Regions from separate parts of the Sorangium sp. So ce1014 genome, predicted to be linked through region 2. Evidence: riboswitches for the same ligand, from Rfam matches in the RefSeq annotation. Region 2 holds a riboswitch; each other region holds the start of a gene.
The links. A riboswitch is a leader RNA that binds a small molecule or an ion and turns the genes downstream of it on or off. The one in region 2 is predicted to bind cobalamin.
Positions count from the first base shown of each region.

Region 1: another riboswitch for cobalamin. It lies ahead of WME75_RS05655 (TonB-dependent receptor); the one in region 2 lies ahead of WME75_RS20355 (hypothetical protein).
Region 3: another riboswitch for cobalamin. It lies ahead of WME75_RS01615 (energy-coupling factor ABC transporter permease); the one in region 2 lies ahead of WME75_RS20355 (hypothetical protein).

Region 1 is NZ_CP150356.1:1,494,768-1,500,413, reverse strand. It holds gene WME75_RS05660 (N-6 DNA methylase) at 1-1,121, opposite strand, end outside; gene WME75_RS05655 (TonB-dependent receptor) at 1,265-3,415, opposite strand; cobalamin riboswitch at 3,660-3,840, opposite strand; gene typA (translational GTPase TypA) at 4,004-5,646, shown strand, end outside.
Region 2 is NZ_CP150356.1:5,330,940-5,336,585, reverse strand. It holds gene WME75_RS20360 (hypothetical protein) at 1-599, opposite strand, end outside; gene WME75_RS20355 (hypothetical protein) at 668-2,131, opposite strand; cobalamin riboswitch at 2,569-2,776, opposite strand; gene WME75_RS20350 (cytochrome c-type biogenesis protein CcmH) at 2,872-3,492, opposite strand; gene WME75_RS20345 (NAD-dependent protein deacetylase) at 3,820-4,680, shown strand; gene WME75_RS20340 (2OG-Fe(II) oxygenase) at 4,697-5,275, opposite strand; gene WME75_RS20335 (helix-turn-helix domain-containing protein) at 5,398-5,646, shown strand, end outside.
Region 3 is NZ_CP150356.1:402,776-408,421, reverse strand. It holds gene WME75_RS01630 (tetratricopeptide repeat protein) at 1-199, opposite strand, end outside; gene WME75_RS01625 (3-hydroxyacyl-CoA dehydrogenase family protein) at 409-1,299, shown strand; gene WME75_RS01620 (enoyl-CoA hydratase/isomerase family protein) at 1,550-2,377, shown strand; cobalamin riboswitch at 3,302-3,506, shown strand; gene WME75_RS01615 (energy-coupling factor ABC transporter permease) at 3,584-4,318, shown strand; gene WME75_RS01610 (hypothetical protein) at 4,315-4,701, shown strand; gene WME75_RS01605 (CbiQ family ECF transporter T component) at 4,691-5,440, shown strand; gene WME75_RS01600 (energy-coupling factor ABC transporter ATP-binding protein) at 5,437-5,646, shown strand, end outside.

The DNA.
Region 1 (5,646 bases), 3.8 Mb from region 2:
CGGTCGTGCTGCACGAGATGCCCGCCCACGGTACTGCGCGGATCGCGAAGCGTGTCGCCCCTGTCGATCTGTGCGTCCGGCAGACCAGCCAGGAGCATGTTGATCCTGGCGAGCGTCCAGGCTTCGACGCTCCTCTCCTGACCACGGAGCGAGAGGCTTCGCCCGCTCCCGCCGCGGCGCTCGACGTACGTCGCGCACGCGACCAGCAAGGTGCCGTAGCCGCACGCCGGATCGTAGATACGCATCCCCTCGGAGGGGTCGAGCAGCTCGGCCATCAGCTCCGCGATCGCGATCGTGGGGTGGGGCTCACCGGCGCGCTTCGCGTCCCGGAGGTCCATCTCCTCGAGGAACATCTGGAAGGCGCGCCCCAGCGTGTCGGGCGTGGCCAGATCCCCGTCTCGAAGCGACATCCCCGAGAGGAGCTGGACGAGCCGGTGGAGGAGGCGAAGGCGCTCCGCGCGTTCCCCGAAGCGTCGCTCGTCCGTGAAATCCGCCCAGGAGAGCACGCCGCGGAGGGCCGGATTGCTCTCCTCGAGCGCCACACAGGCCCGGTTGAGTGCCAGGTCGATTGATGGAACGCTCGCACCCACCGTCGCCCAGCGCGCCTGGGCAGGCACGGAGATGTTGAACGTGGAAGGCTCCGCGTCGTTCAGACGCTTCAGGAGGAGCAGGACGGCGATCGTCATCCGATGCTGCCCGCTCGGACCGAGCGTGTGCCGAAGGAGTTTGGCTGCCTCGAGCAGGCAGCCCACGATCAGCTCCTTCGTCAGCCGACCTTCTTGCGCTTCGCTTTCCGCGCCGGGTCGGGCCGAAGGAGCTTCGTCGGTGCCCTCGACGTCTCGGGCGTCGATCTGCGACGAGGCCTCCCCGAGCAGACGGGCGACGAGGGTGGCCTTGTCTCGCGCACGTGCGTCGAGGTCGAGCGTGCGACACAGGCCTTTCAGCTGGCCGAGAGGCAGCGCGCGCAGCAGTCCCTCCGCACGCAGCCCCGGCGCCGAGAGCATCGCGTCGACGATCGCCGCCTTCTTCCGCCGGTCGGGCAGGTCGACCTCGAAGCGGTCGGCCAGGGCCGTGAGATCAGCCCGGGGGAGCAGCAGCAAGACGTCGCGGGGCGTCGGCATGGCTGCGCGAACGATACACGCGCGCACCGCGGGTCGCGAGCCTGCCTCCCTCCGCCGCCGCTGCCGCCGCGAACGTCATTCCCTCGCCCCCGCGCACGCCAGGGTCGCGCGCTCGGCCACGCGGGCCTGAGCGCAGCACCCCCTCACTCCCAGTGCAGCGTCGCCCGCCCGATCGCCGTGAAGGGCCACCCCGGCGAGTAGTGGATCCCCGTGACCGCGGCCGGCTCGTACGGCAGCCGCGAGTCGCTCGCGAACTGGACCTCGCGCCACGTCGTGTCGAGGAGGTTCTGGACGTCCACGGCCACCTCGACGTTCCTCCACCGGAGCCCCGCGTTCGCGTCGACGACCGTGAACCCCTCGGCGGTGAGCGACTCGTCCTCGGTCGCGGGCCGCGCGCCGATCGCCTTGACCCGCAGCGCGGCGAACGGCGTGAACGCGCCGAACGTCGGGCGGACGCCGACCCCCGCGGTCAGCGTCCGCGTCGGCGCGAGGGCGACCGCGCTCGCGTTGCCGGCGTTCACGCGGAAGCGCGCGCGGGTGAAGGTCGCGTCCACGTCGGCGAAGAGCCAGCTCCCGAGCCGGTAACGCGCGCCGATCTCGACCCCGTAGCGCCGCGTCTGCCCCGACGCCTCGGTCACGCCGGCGTCGCCGCTCCAGACCAGCTCGGAGTCGAGATCGAGCAGGAACCCGGCCGCGCTCAGCGAGAGCCCGCGCACGGGCGCGACCCGCGCGCCGACCTCGTAGCCCGTCGCCGGGGTGATCAGCGTCGCCGCCCCCTGGGCCAGCACCACGCCCCGGGCGTCGTTCGAGTGGAAGCCGCGCCCGTAGTGGGCGAAGAGATCGACCCCGTCGATCGGCGAGACGATCGCCGTGAGCTTCGGCAGGAGCTGCATCTGCCCCTGGGCGCCGCTCGACCTGTTCCCGGTCGCCCGGAGGTCCTCGCGCAGGTCGTCCACGTTGACGTCGATCCACTGCCCGCGCGCGCCGAGCACGAGGCGGAGCCAGCGCCGGAGCCGGGCGTCCTGCTCGACGTAGACGCCGATCTGGCCCTCGTCGATGTGGGTCCGGTCCCTCTCCTCGAGCCGCTCGCGCGCCTGGTCGTGGTGGAGCGACTTGTCGATCCCGTCCGCGCGGAGCTGCGCGCCGAGCGAGGTCGTGAACCTCGCCCCCCCGAGCTCGAGCTGCTTGCGGAACCGGATTTCTGCGCCCGCGACGGTGCGGTCGTCGTTCTGCTCGATCTGATCGCCGTGGACGGGGTCCTCGCTGAAGAACGTGAAGTTCGAGTACAGCGTGAAGCGATAGCCGAGGAGGTAGGCCATCGCGCTCAGGTCGGCGTCCCGCCACGCGGTCGAGAGGGCGACGGACCCCATGTGCCGCGCGGTCGACCCGCCCTCGGTCGGATCGACCGCGCCGAAATGGTCGATGCACGGCTGTCCGAAGGCGGAGGGCGGCGGGTTCAGGCCGCCCTGCTCGCCCTCGCCGCACACGGCGCGCGCCGGGATCTGGCCGGAGCCGGACCAGGTCGATCCGTAGGACATCCAGGTCATCTGGACCTTCCCGGCGCCGCCGAGGTCGTGCGTCGCCCTCAGGAACACGTTGAAGCGCTCGAGCCGCTCCGGATTGAGGAACGGCCCGTCGTTCCGGTAGACCTCCGCCGCGGCCACCGCGCGCCAATCGTCGCCGAGATCCGGCGAGGCGATCACGAGGCCGCGCAGGATGCCGTACTGCCCCACGCTGAGCTGCGCGGTGCTCTCGTCGAGCTTCTCGGCGAAGCGGAGGTTGACGGCGCCCGCCGTGCCGAAATCGCCGATGCTCGCGTAATAAGGCCCCTTGTAGCCGTCGAGCCCTGTCACGAGCTCCGGGATCATGAAGTAGAGGTCGGTGAAGCCGTGCCCGTGGCCGTGGCTGACCAGGTTGACGGGCACCCCGTCGACGAAGAAGGCGACGTCGGTCCCGTGGTCCGCGTCGAAGCCGCGCAGAAAATACTGGTTCGCCTTGCCGCCGCCGGCGTGCTGCACGGCGAAGAGCCCGGGGACCGCCTCGAGGAGGTCGCCCGGCCGGAGCCTCGGCCGGAGCTCGAGCTCGCGGTACCCGACCGAGACGCGCGAGGCGGCCTCGCTGCCCGGCTTCTCCGCCTGCACCGTGACCTCGAGCGCGCCCCCGTCCGCGGGCGCCTCCGGCGGCTCGACCTCGGCGCGCGCCGGCCGCGCGGTGGCCAGCAAGAGGGCCAGTGCGGCCATCCGACCGAGCGGATGGCGGTGTTCGTGACCGATCGTGACCGTCTCGCGGAGCATTCGTGTCCTCCTTCGCTGCCATCGCGCGGAGCGGCGGCGGGCCGCTCGTGTCGAGCTCCGCGAGGAGGAAAAGGCGAATCCGGCGCGATGCGCTGGACCGACCCTCGCCCCCACGGGCGACCAGGAGGCATCGCGGGGGGCGGTTCGGGATCCGGGACGTGCGCAGAGATGCACCGGCTCGGACCTAACCGCCTCCCTCGAGGCTCCCAGGTCGAACCGGCATCGGATGTCTCCCCGTCGCCGGGCGCTGGCAGGTCTTCGGGCTCGCGAGCGCTCCGGCCGGGCCGGGTTCCTACTGTCCACCGCTTCCCAGCCCTCGCGGGCCAGTGCTTCGTGGGAGGTCGTTCTCGCTTACCGCTGCGGGGCAGCCCCGGAATTTCACCGGGTTCCCTATTCAGCCTGGGCAGGCGCCCAGGCACCAGCGCGGGCGCACCCTACGGTGGCGCCCCTCCGGCTGTCAATCGCTCCCGCTCACCTCGCCCGCTCGGCTCGCAGCGCTCGCGTCGCGGGCGGGCCGAACGTTCGAGCTCTAGCGAGGATGGGCTCGCTCCTCCGTGGAACGCGTGCTAAACGGCCGCCGCTGTATATATGCCGCGTAATGACCTCCGCAATATCGCCATCGTCGCCCACGTCGACCACGGGAAGACGACCCTCGTCGATCACATGCTCCGCCAGTCGGGCGCCTTCCGGGAAAACGAGGTCGTGGCCGAGCGGGTCATGGACTCGAACGACCTCGAGCGGGAGCGCGGCATCACGATCCTCGCGAAGAACACGAGCATCCGGTACCGCGGGGTCAAGATCAACATCGTCGACACGCCCGGCCACTCCGACTTCGGCGGCGAGGTCGAGCGCACGCTGATGATGGCCGACGGGGCGCTGCTCCTCGTCGACGCCGCCGAGGGCCCGCTGCCGCAGACGCGGTTCGTGCTCTCGAAGTGCCTCCAGCGCGGCTTCCCGATCATCGTCGTCATCAACAAGATCGACCGGAGCGACGCGCGCGCCCACGAGGTGCTCTCCGAGGTGTTCGACCTCTTCTGCGATCTCGAGGCGAGCGACCCGCAGATGGACTTCTCGACGCTCTACGCGGTCGCGAAGTTCGGCCAGGCCAAGCGCGAGCTCGAGCACGAGGCCACGGACCTCGTGCCGCTCTTCGAGACGATCCTCGAGCGGGTCCCCGGCCCCTCCGGCGACCCCGACGGGCCGCTCCAGGTCATCGTCTGCAACACGACCCACGACGACTACGTGGGCCGGCTCGCGGTCGGCCGCGTGGTCCGGGGCACCGCCCGGTCCGGCGCCGACGTCGCGCTCCTCGGCGAGGACGGGCAGTCGCGCGGCTACGTGAAGATGCTCTACGCCTACGAGGGGCTGAAGCGGGTCTCGGTCGAGAGCGCCGTCGCGGGCGAGGTGGTCGCCATCGCGGGGCTCGATGCGGTCACGATCGGCGACACGATCGCGGATCCGGCGAGCCCCGAGGCGCTGCCGCGGATCGTGGTCGAGGAGCCGACGATCAAGATGAAGATCGGCGTGAACACGTCGACGTTCGCCGGCAAGAGCAAGCAGTCGAAGTACCTGACGAGCCGTCACCTGAAGGAGCGGCTCGAGCGCGAGGCGATGAAGAACCTCGCGATCCGGGTGGAGCCGACCGAGGTGCCCGACACGTTCGTGGTGCTCGGCCGCGGCGAGCTCCAGCTCGCGATCCTCGTGGAGACGATGCGGCGCGAGGGGTACGAGATGCAGCTCTCGAACCCCGAGGTCGTCACGCGCGAGATCAACGGCGAGGTGATGGAGCCGGTCGAGCTCGTGGTCGTGGACGCGCCGGACACCTACGTCGGCATCGTGACCGAGCGCCTCAGCGGCCGGCGCGGCCGGATGGTGAAGATGACGAACCCCGGCTTCGGGCGCGCGCGCCTCGAGTTCCGGGTGCCGTCGCGCGGGCTCATCGGCTTCCGTGGCGAGTTCCTGACGGCGACGCGCGGGACGGGCCTGCTCAACACGATGTTCGACGGCTGGGCGCCCTGGGGCGGCCCGATGATGCGCCGCCCGACCGGCGCCATCGTCGCCGATCGCATCGGCGTGGCGACCCCGTACGCGCTGCACCACCTCCAGCCGCGCGGGATGTTCTTCATCGTCCCCGGCGTCGAGGTCTACGAGGGGATGATCATCGGCGAGCACAACCGGCCGAACGACACCGACGTCAACGTGATCAAGGAGAAGAAGCTCTCCAACGTGCG
Region 2 (5,646 bases):
GAGAAGCCGAAGGTGACGGTGCCGCCGTTGCCGAGAGACACCACGTCGGTCGAGCCAGCGCAGCAACCCCCGCCCTTGGGAGGACCGAAGGCGATGCCCGGGAATCTGTCCTGCCCATAGGTCTGGCCCGGCCCGAAGAGGTGGCTTACCACCTCGGAGGCGAACACCGTTTCCGCGCCCGTGCAGCCCTCGCCGCCGCCGCCGCCGCCGCCCGCGGCCCCGCCGCCAGCGCCGCCGTCACCAGCGCCGCCGTCACCAGCGCCGCCCGCCCCGCCTGAACCCCCTGCGCCGCCGGTGGCGTGCTCTCCGCCAGTGCCGCCGTCGCCCCCGGCACCCCCAGCGCCGCCGTCGCCCCCAGCGCCGCCCGAGCCGCCGGTGCTCGTCGCGCCGCCCGCGCCGCTCCCGGCGTCGCTCGACGACGTGGTTGCCCCGCCGCCCGATCCGGTGGCCCCTCCCTGACCGGCCGCGCCGCCGGATCCCTGCGCGGCCGTTCCTCCCATTCCCCCGGACCCGCTCTCGGACGGCGAGTCCTCCGAGGAACAGGCGATGATCGTGAGAACCGACAGAAGCACGCTCGCGCGCGCGATGCGAAACACCATGAGACCTCCGAGGGCGGGCGCGCGACGCGTCGGAACGCGCCCGACGCGTCGCGCGGCCCGCGTGCTGATCAGTAGAACGGCGCCGACGTACCGTAGCGCGCGGAATGGATGTTATAATCGGTGCTGTTGATGCTCCCATCCCCGTTGAAGTCGGCGTGCTGGTTGTATCCGGAGTTGCCCAGCTGGGTGTTCCACGCCGCCATCAGGATGTTGTAATCGTCCGTGTCCACGTCGTCGTCGTTGTCGAGATCCGCGTCCGCGATGTTCCCGAAGCCGTCGCCGTCGGTGTCGCGCTGGTTCGAGTTCGCGGTGAGGTAGGCGTTGTCCGCGCCGTCGGGCACGCCGTCGCTGTCGGAGTCCGGCGCGCCGTCGGGGAAGTACAGCGTCACCTTCGGCGTCACCCAGGTTTCCCAGAAGTCCGAGGCGCTTCCGGCCGAGTAGCACTGCCCCGCGGGGGACGAGTACTCGTCGCCCGACGGGTTCCAGACGATCGCCAGGGCGCTCGTGTGGCCGACGAACGCGATGGGCGAGGTCGTGCTGTCGTCCTCGCAGACGTCCGGCGCGAGCTCGAGGTACTGCGACGAGCTCGCCTCGTTCACCGGCGTCTGGCTGCCCCCGACGACGCTCGCGACGACGCTGGCGCGGATGAGCGCGGCGTAGCCGTTCTCGCTCGCGCCGCCGACGCCGAACGCGTCTCCGCCGCCCACATGCAGGGTGTCGTCCTCGTCGAAGCCGAGCGCCGCCGCGTTCAGCACGTTGCTCGCCAGGAGCGAGCCCTCGCTGCCGCCATACGCGTAGGCGTTCCACGTGCCATTGATGACGCCCTGGACGTCGGCCGCCGCCCAGATCCGGAGCTCTCCTGTCCGGTTGGGCGAGGTCAGATGGCCGATCCCGGTGACGAGGTTGCCCTCGGAGTCCACGGCGATCCCCGCGGAGGCGCCGGGGATGCTCGTGATCAGCGGGATCTCCGTGATCGGCGACGCGGTCAGATCGAGGGCATAGACGCCGCTCGTGTAGCCGCCCGGGTCGCTCCAGCCGCCGTTGATGACGAGCGCCTCGTTCCCGTACCAGGCCAGGTCGTAGTAGTCGACGTCGAGCTCGATCACGTCCACGTGGCTGAGCAGGTCCGGCGGCGAGGTGATGCTGAGGATGGAGCTCGGGAACACGAGCAGCGGCGCCCCGTACCCGACCCCGAGCGCGATCGTGCTGCCGTCCGGTGAGATGGCGAGGAAGCTCGGATCCATCGGCCCGTCGCTCAGCGTCGCGACGGGCACGTAGACGCTCGAACCATAGTTCTTCTGGAGGTACACGGTCTGATCGTTGGCGGCGAGGAGCCGGCCGGCCAGCTCGTAGCCATCGATCTCCTGGGCTGTCGTGGGGAACCCATCCAGGGCCACGGACCACCCGCCGGCGATGGCGGGAAGGTCGAACGTATACGACGTGTTCCCCGCGTACTCGTCGAAGGCGTCAGCGAACACCGACGGTGAGAGCAGGAGGAGCGCTGCGGTGACGGAAGACGCGACAATGCGCATAGGGACTCTTTCCTTTCTACTTCTGCTGCAACAGGAGAGGAGCGTGCCTGCGCCCCCCTGTCGCGCTCGAGAGCTGAGCTGTCTCCATCGGGCGACGAAGCGCGCGTGATCGCGCTCCGGCGCGACGACGCGCACGGGGGATACGTTGTGTTGATCCTCGACCGGAAAGGCTCAGCGCGACGTCTCTCGTCGTCGGCTCCGCACGGATCGACGCCAGAGCGCTCGGTACGAGGACGCGAGGCGCGGAGGAGCCAGCTGCGACGCGCGAGGGCGCTGAACCTTCGAGATGATCATCGGACCGACCCTTCGTCCCCGCGGACGATTACGAAAGAAAGCTCGGGGAACGGGTCGGAACCGGGACAGGCGCGAGAGTCGGCGCCAGCTCGGACCTACCGCCCTCCCACGAGGCTTCCAGGTCAAACCGGCGCGGGATGTCTCCCCGACGCAGGATGTTGGCAGGTCTTCGGACTTGCGAGCGCTCCGGCTCTCGCCGGGTTCCTACGGTCCACCGCTTCCCAGCCCGGAGGCCAGTGCTCGTCGTGGAGATCGTTCTCGCTTACCGCTGCGGGGCAGCCCCGGATTCGCACCGGGTTCCCTTTTGAGCCCGGGGCCGAAGCCCGAGGCACCAACACGAGGCACTACATATTGTGGTGCGGGACTCCGGTCAAGCGGGATGTTGGGGCTGGGCCCGGACGATCGGGGCGACGACCGCGCCATGCCGCGTCACGGCGGGGATGCGCTCACGCGTCGCGCTCCCGGAGCTCGTTGTCGAGGCGCTCGTCATACTCGTCATACTCGTCGCGAAGGGCCGCCGTGGTGGCGTCCCTGGATGGACCCGTCTGCGCTGCGTTGCGCCTCCACGAGCGCAGCAGGGCGAAGACCCCGAGCAAGGCCACCGCGATGCCCAGCATCAATCCAAGCGCGACCTTGCCGAGGGTGCCTGACGAGGGCGCCGCGCGGAGGCGGTCGCCATAACGTGCGACGAGGTCTTGCTCGACGGCGCCGGCCGCCTCGCCCCGGCGGAGGCGCGCGCGGATCTCGCGGCGAAGATCGCGCGCCACCTCCGATTCGTGGACATCGAGCGTCTGATCCCAGCAGCAAGGCGCGAGCAGGCGCCCTGCGAGCGCCCGCTCGCCGGGCGCCGGCGTCGTATCGACGAGCTCGGCCTCAGCGTGGCTGGGCGTCGCGGGCTCGGCCCTGCCGCTCATCGCCACGCCCGCGACGAAGGCGGCCAGCGCCGCCGCGCGGCGCCAGCGCGCGCCGCGCAGCAACCCGAGGCGCAATGGCGAGCTCACCTCGCGGGCCCCGTGCGCGGTACGGGCCGAGTCATTCGCGGACCTGCCGTGCTCTCGCTGGATCATGGCGAATGAGCCTAGCGCCGCCGCTCGCCAGGGCGCTGCGACACGATGTCGCGCTCATCGCGGCGCGCCCGCGTGCCGCCCGAAGGCCGGGATACCGCTGCAACGTTCGATGAGGTGCGACAGCGTGACGCATTGCCGGCGCGCGCCTCGACTCCCTGCTTGCCGGTCCCAGCTGTTCTGCGCAGCGCCCGTATCCGTCGCTCCGGGGGCGTGTGCCTGGACGGGTGGGCCCGGAGGGTCGCCGTGCCTGGGCCGAGCGTCGCGCCGGCGGGCGGGCGGCCGGCCGGCGGCTGGCGGCGCCCCCTGAAACGGGTCACAAACCGGCCCATGCCGCTCGGCGAAGCGCTCCTCGCGGATCCGGTCGACGACCTCATCGCGCTCCTGCGCGGCAAGCGGTTCGTGGCGCTGACGGGCGCGGGGTGCAGCACCGAGTCCGGCATCCCGGATTACCGCGGGCCCGAGACGCGGCGCCGCGCGCGCAACCCGATCCAGGGGCGGGAGTTCTCGCATTCTGCGGAGATCCGGCAGCGCTACTGGGCGCGCGCGGTGATCGGCTGGGAGCGCTTCTCCCGCGCCGAGCCCAACCCTGCGCATCGCGCCCTCGCGCGGCTCGAGCGGGACGGGCTGCTCGAGGGCCTCATCACGCAGAACGTCGACGGCCTCCACCTGGCCGCCGGCAGCCGCCGGGTCATCGAGCTGCACGGCACGCTCTCCGAGGTCGCCTGCCTCGCGTGCGGCGCGATGGAGCCGCGCGCCGCCCTCCAGGCGCGGCTGCTCGCGCGGAACCCCGGCTGGCTGCGCCTCGCGGCCGACATCGCCCCCGACGGCGACGCCGATCTCCCTGCCGAGCACGTGGCCGGCTTCCAGGCGCCTCCCTGCCTGCGCTGCGACGGCCCGCTCAAGCCGCGCGTCGTCTTCTTTGGCGAGAACGTGGCGCGGCCGATCGTCGACGCGGCGTTCGCCCTCGTCGACGCGGCGGACGCGCTCCTCGTCGTGGGCTCGTCGCTGGCGGTCTTCTCGGGTTACCGCTTCGTGCTGCGCGCTGCGCAGCGGGGCATCCCGATCGCCCTGGTCAACCTCGGGTCGGCGCGCGGCGAGGAGCTCGGCGCGCTGAAGATCGAGGCCCGGGCGGGCGACGTGCTGCCGCGCCTCGCCGAGGCGCTGGCCGGCGCGTCGTCACCGCGGTGAGGGCGCCGCGCCGGGGTCAGTCGCGCCGGTACATCACGTCGGAGCGGAGCACGTACTTGCACCCGCGCGTCACGGCGGCGCCGCGGTGGAGCCGGCGGTGCTCGAACACGAGGGCCATCCCGCGCCGCGGGGTGATGCTCCGGCCGCCCCAGAAGTCGGTCGTGCCGCCCTCGAAGCCGTCGTTCAGGTAGAGCATCGCGGTGAACAGGCTCCGCTCGCCGTCCGAGCGCAGGATCGACCCGTCGCCGTGCCAGTTGAAGTACTCGCCCTCGGTGTACCGGTAGAAGCGGAAGCGCTCGTTCAGCCCGACGGCGCGGTGGTGGCACCAGCGCGGCGGGGTCCACGGCGCGAGCCGCTCCCAGAGGCTCATGGCGAGGGCCGGATCGTCGAGGAGGATGCGGCCGTTGTTGCGCACCTCGAGGTTCACGACGTCGGTGCCCCCGATCGGCGCCTGCTCGAAGCCCCGAGCCTCGGCGAGGGCGATGAAGCCATCGCACTCCTCGGGCGACAGGAGGTTCGTCACCGTGAAGATGCGGAGGTCGTCCGCGTGGGCGGTCCGCTGGGCGGGTCGTTCGGCGTGGATCGTGCTGCTCATGCGGGAACCCTGCGTCGCGGCGGGCCGGATCCGGAAGGGCGGGACCGGGCAGGACCGGGCAGGACCGGGCAGCGCGGTGGACAGGAGGGCAGGGCATCGCCGAACATCGAGGGCTCGCAGCGATGGCACAGGTCCCCAGGGCGGGCCGCGGCGCGGAGCCCGCGGCGCATTTCAACCACGCGCTCCTGCTGCGGGCGCGGCTCGAGCTCGACCTGACGCAGGAGCAGGTCGCAGCGTCGATCGGCGTCGATGTGCGGACCTACCGCCGCTACGAGTCGGGCGCCGTCAACGACCCGCGGCTCGGCTTCTCGGTCCGGAGCCCGTCCCGCCGGCGCATCCTCGAGCGGCTCGGCGCCGAGCTCGGCCTCGCC
Region 3 (5,646 bases), 4.9 Mb from region 2:
CGAGGAGGCGAGCGACGGCCTGCCACTCGCGCCGCTCCTCGTGCCGCCCGCGCGCCGCGCCGAGCAGGCGCTCGACGTCACCGGCGCCCGCGCCGTTGTTCGGAGCAGTCACGGCCTCCGCGAGCTCGTTCCAGGCTGCCTCGTTCTCGGGCTCATCCTGCAGGCGCCCGAGGGCCATCCGAATCGTCTCAACGCTCATCGTATCTCCGCGGACCTCGCGAATTCGGTCCGGTCCGTTCACGGCCGGGCGAAGATAGCCGGGCAGACGACACGGTTTCAAGGATCCTCGCCCCCGCGGCAAAAGCGCGGGCGCAGCTTTCGCGCGCTTCTGCCGCGGGGACGGCCAGCGGGCGGGCCGTCGGCATGGGCGGTTCACCGCGCCCTCGGCTTCGGGTATCCACCACGGGCATGGAAGCTACGACGATCAAGCGCTTCGGGGTGATCGGCGCGGGCCAGATGGGGCGAGGCATCGCCCAAGTCGCCGCGGCCGCGGGCCTCGAGGTGGTCCTGTGCGACGTCTCGAGGCCGGTGGCGGAGTCTGGCAAGGCTCAGATCGCCGCGATCCTCGCGAAGCAGGTGGAGAAGGGGAAGATGGCCCCGGAGGCGCGGGAGGCGCTCCTCGGCCGCGTCGCGGTCGCGGACGGCATCGCCGGCCTGTCGGGGGTCGACCTGGCCGTGGAGGCGGTGACCGAGAGCTTCGACGTGAAGAGCCGGATCTTCAAGCTCGCGGACGCGGCGATGCCGCAGGGGGCGATCCTGGCGTCGAACACGTCGTCGATCTCGATCACGCGGCTCGCGGCGGTGACCGGCCGGCCTGAGCTGGTCATCGGGATGCACTTCATGAACCCGGTGCCGCTGATGAAGCTCGTCGAGCTCATCCGGGGGGTGCAGACGTCGGACGCGACGTACGAGGCCGTCCGGGCCCTCACGGTGGGGCTGGGCAAGACGGTGATCACCTCGAAGGACCAGCCCGGGTTCATCGTGAACCGGATGCTGATCCCGTTCCTGAACGAGGCGTGCTTCGCGCTCCAGGAGGGGCTGTCGACGCCGGAGGACATCGACGCGGGGGCGCGGCTCGGGCTGAACCACCCGATGGGGCCGCTGGAGCTCGCGGACCTGATCGGGCTGGACACGGTGCTCTCGATCGCGGAGGTGCTGCACCGGGAGTTCGGGGACTCGAAGTACCGGGCGCCCACGCTGCTGCGGAACCTCGTGGCGGCGGGGTGGTACGGGAAGAAGAGCGGGCGGGGGTTCTACGTGTACGACGAGAAGGGGCAGAAGACGGGGAGGGCCGTGTAGGCGGCTGCGCTGCGGCGCGCGCGGCGGCGCCAGCGGGGGCGGGGGTGGAGGGACGCCGCGCTATCCGCGAGATGCGAACATTTTTGGCGGTCCGGGAGACAGCCTGTCCACGCGATTGCCCACGACCGCGTGCGGTCTGCGTCCAGGAACGCAATGAATACATAGCAGGCCCAGACGGGCACGAAATGACGCCTTCCGGGGCGCAAGGCAGGCGCTTCCCCCCGGCGCCGGGCGCTGCTAACCCCACCCCATGACCGCTCAAGAACAGCAGCCGGGGATCTCTGCTCGCGGTACGCTCCAGTTCGTCGCCGTCGAGCGCGCGGGCCACGTCGCCACCGTGACCATCCAGCGGCCCGACAAGCTCAACGCCCTGAACCCCGCCGTCCTCGGCGAGCTCACCGCGGCCTTCCGCGACCTGCTCGCGCCCGCCGAGGGCAACGAGGTCCGCGCGGCGGTGCTGACCGGCGCCGGCAAGGCGTTCGTCGCCGGCGCCGATATCGCGGAGATGGCCGCCATGAACAGCATCGCCGCGAAGCGGTTCGCCGACGCAGGCCACCGCCTCGGCGACCTCATCGAGACCGCCCCGTTCCCCGTGATCGCCGCGGTCAACGGCTTCGCGCTGGGCGGCGGCTGCGAGCTCGCCCTCGCCTGCGACTTCATCTACGCCGCGGAAGGCGCCAAGCTCGGCCAGCCCGAGGTGAACCTGGGCGTCATCCCAGGGTTCGGCGGCACCCAGCGGCTGCTGCGACGGGTCGGGCCCGGACGCGCACGCGAGCTCATCTACTCAGGCGACATGATCACCGCCGAGCAGGCGCTCTCGATCGGGCTCGTCAACGCCGTCTTCCCGGCGACCGAGCTCCTCGCGCGCGCCCGCGACACCGCCCTCAAGATCGCCTCGCGCGGGCCGCTCGCCGTCGCCGCCGCCAAGCGCGTCCTCCTGCGCGGCGAAAGCCTCGACCTCGCCGCCGCCAACGAGCTGGAAGCCCAGGCCTTCGCCGCGCTCTTCGGCAGCGACGACCAGCAGCTCGGAATGAAGGCTTTCCTGGCGAAATCCCAGGCCGCATTCATTGGAAAGTGAGTTTCCGAGCCGCCCGCCAGATGGCAAAAAAATACCGCGCATCATGCTGGAGGGGGGCCAGACATGACCGCGGCAGGGGGACCGCGGCGACGTGGTGAACGTCCGCCGCGGTGCTCAAGAAAACCCGCACGCGCTCCGGGCCGGGGGGGGAAACCGCGCCGGTGCGCATGCGGTGATCAGAGTGTGGCACCCGAGGGCAGGTTGTCGATAACAAAGTGCAAGGCATGCACGCGGGTGAGCGAATTGCGCCCGGCACGAGGACAGCCAGACGACCGCACAGCGCAGACGCCGCCCATTCCCGCGAATGCGCGTTCGAGCCGGGCATACCCGTGCACGGGAGACAGCCTCCGGTGGAGTCCATTTTCGCGTTCTCGGAAAGGAGAACACGAGAGCCCGCCGCCCCCTCTCACGGCAGGCGCCGCGACAAAGGGAGCCAGGCACGGAACACCTGCTCACAAGTAAAGAGCCAGGACGAACAAGGCACACTGCCGCGAGAAAACCACCGGAGCGGGCGCTGCGCGCACCAGGCGCGCACGCTCCGAGAGGGCCCAGCACCCGCGCCGCGCGCACGGGGCGGCGCCGCCCCGAGAGGACGCCGGAGCCAGCAGCGACCCTGAGGTGAACAAGTAAAGAGACTTTAACTACAGAAGCACAAGGCTTGCAGCATTTTCGAGAAAGCTTTGCCTCGTGCGTCTCGGTCAATTTCTCCTTCTCCTTCTCGTCCGCGCCTCCGATTCCACCATTGCACAGGGCGCGATCCCGTGTGGCGCTGCCGGTCGGCTCGACAGGGCGGCGCCATCAGCGCACGGCACACCGCGGCAGCGCCGGGACCGTCCGCTCGCCGCGCCGCGAGACGAGCGCCTCCCCGCGATCGCGGCGCGACGTCCTTGACGCCGGGCGCGAAACGGGACTACCGAGATCCATCTGACAATCTACGCCTCGGGTGCCCTCAGGGCATAACAGGGAAGCCGGTGCAAAACCGGCGCGGTACCGCCACCGTGAGTGGGGAGCTGCCTCCGAAGACCACTGGGCCTCATGAACGGGCCTGGGAAGGTGGACGCAGCGCTGGGAGCTCGAACAGCTCCCTGAACCCATGAGCCGGGAGACCTACCCGAGCCCCCCACGAGGTGCAGCTTGCGCACGTCTTCGTGGCGTTCGGGTGCGGACCTCACCCGGAGCGCCGAATTCGGTCCCCACGGCCGTGCCGTGTCCATCGCCTGCGTGTTCCTGGTGACGCTCCTCGCGGCCCGGCCCGCGGCCGCCATGCACCTCGCGGAAGGCGTCCTGCCGCTCGGCTGGTGCGCGGTCTGGAACGCGATCGCCCTGCCCTTCGTCGCGATCGCCCTCCACCTGCTCCGGCAGCGCACCCAGCAGGACGTCTTCTACAAGCCGTTCGTCGGCCTCGTCGCCGCCGCCGTCTTCGCGATCTCGTGCATGCCCGTGCCGGTGCCGACCGCCGGGACCTGCTCCCACCCGTGCGGCACCGGGCTCGCCGCGGTGCTCATCGGCCCCTGGATGGCCGTCCTCGTCACCGTGGTGGCGCTCCTCATCCAGGCCCTCTTCCTCGCGCACGGCGGGCTCACCACGCTCGGCGCCGACGTGGCGTCGATGGGCATCGCGGGCGCGTTCACCGGGTACCTCGCCTTCCGGCTCGCGCAGCGCTGCGGCGCGAGCCTCTGGGTCGCGGGGTTCCTCGCCGGCGTGACCTCGGACTGGGCCACGTACGCGACCACGGCGCTCGAGCTCGCGCTCGGGCTCGCTGGCGAAGGGTCGGTGACGTCCATGTTCACCGGCGTCGCCCTCGCCTTCGTCCCCACCCAGCTGCCGCTCGGCCTCCTCGAGGGCGCCATGACCGCGGGGGCCCTCGTCTTCCTGCGCGCCCGGCGGCCCGACATCCTGGAGCGGCTCCGGGTCGTCCCGCTCGCCGCGGGGGCGTCGTGACGCGGCGGGTCGCGCAGCGCGCGCTGCCCGCGTTCGCACGGCGCGCGCGCGCCGCCGCGCCAAGGCTCGCCGCCGCGCTCCGGCTCACCGCCGCGCTCCCGGCTGCCGCCGCGCTCTGGCTCGTCGCGTGCGGCAACGCCTCCTGGGACGGGGTCGACGAGGCCGTGATCCGCCGCGTCGCCGAGGACGCGGGGCGCCACGACACGGGGCCGCTGTTCGCGGGCTTCGAGGGCGATCTCCTGCTCTTCGCGTTCCTCTGGGCGGGGCTCCTCTCCGGCTTCGCCCTGGGCTACTTCTCGCGCGTGCTCTTCGTCGAGCGCGCCGGTCAGCCCGCCGGCGAGCCCGGCGGCAAGCCCGGCGTCGAAGGCCTCCGTGCCGACTGATCTCCCCGCGCGGCTCCGCGACGTGGATCCCCGGCTCCGCCTCGGGGCCGCCGTGGCCGCGTGCTGCGTCGCCGCGGGCGCGCGCTCGCCCTGGACGCCGGCCGCGCTGCTCGTCGTCGCGTGCGCGGCCCTCCGCCTCCAGGGTGTGACGGCGGGCGCCGTCCTCCGCGCGTTCGCGCCCGCCGCGTGGGTCGGGGGGCTCGCGGCCGCGCTCGCGCTCGCGCTCACCCCGGGGGAGCCGCTCCTCGCGGGCGCGCCGTTCCCGCTCGACGCCCTCACGCGCGAGGGCGCCGGCCGCGCCGCGGCCATCGCCGCGCGCGTCCTCGCGGCGGCCGCGGTGCTCCGATGGCTCGCCAGCGCCGCCGCCCCCGCCGAGATCGAGGCGGCGCTCGCCGGGCTCGGCGCGCCCGCGGCCCTCGTCGAGCTGCTCGCGCTCGCGCGGCGCTTCGCCGGCGTGCTCCAGCGCGCGGCCGACGGCGCGTGGAGCGCCGCCGCGCTCCGCGGCGGGTTCGCGCACCCGCGCGCCGCCGCGCGCTCGGCCGGCGCCATCGCGGGCGTCGTGGCGCTCCGGACCCTGGAGCGCTCCGAGCACGCCGCCCTCGCGATGCAGCTCCGCGGCTACAAGGGAAAGCTCCCCGTCGCCGACCGCCGGGCGAGCGCGCCCGCCGCGAACCTCGCGTTCGCCGCCGCCGCCCTCGCGGCGCTCGGGCTCAGCGTCGCCGCCGGCGAGGCGGGATGAGCGCCATCGCCCTGCGCGCCCCCCGCATCGGCTATCGCGGCGCCGAGCCCGCGCTGCGCGACGTGCGCCTCGACATCGCCGAGGGCGAGTCCGTGGCGGTGCTCGGCGGCAACGGCGCCGGCAAGACCGCGCTGCTCCGGACGCTCGTCGGGCTCCTCCCCGTGCCCGGCGGCAGCGTCGAGATCTCGGGCCGCCGCGTGGGCTCG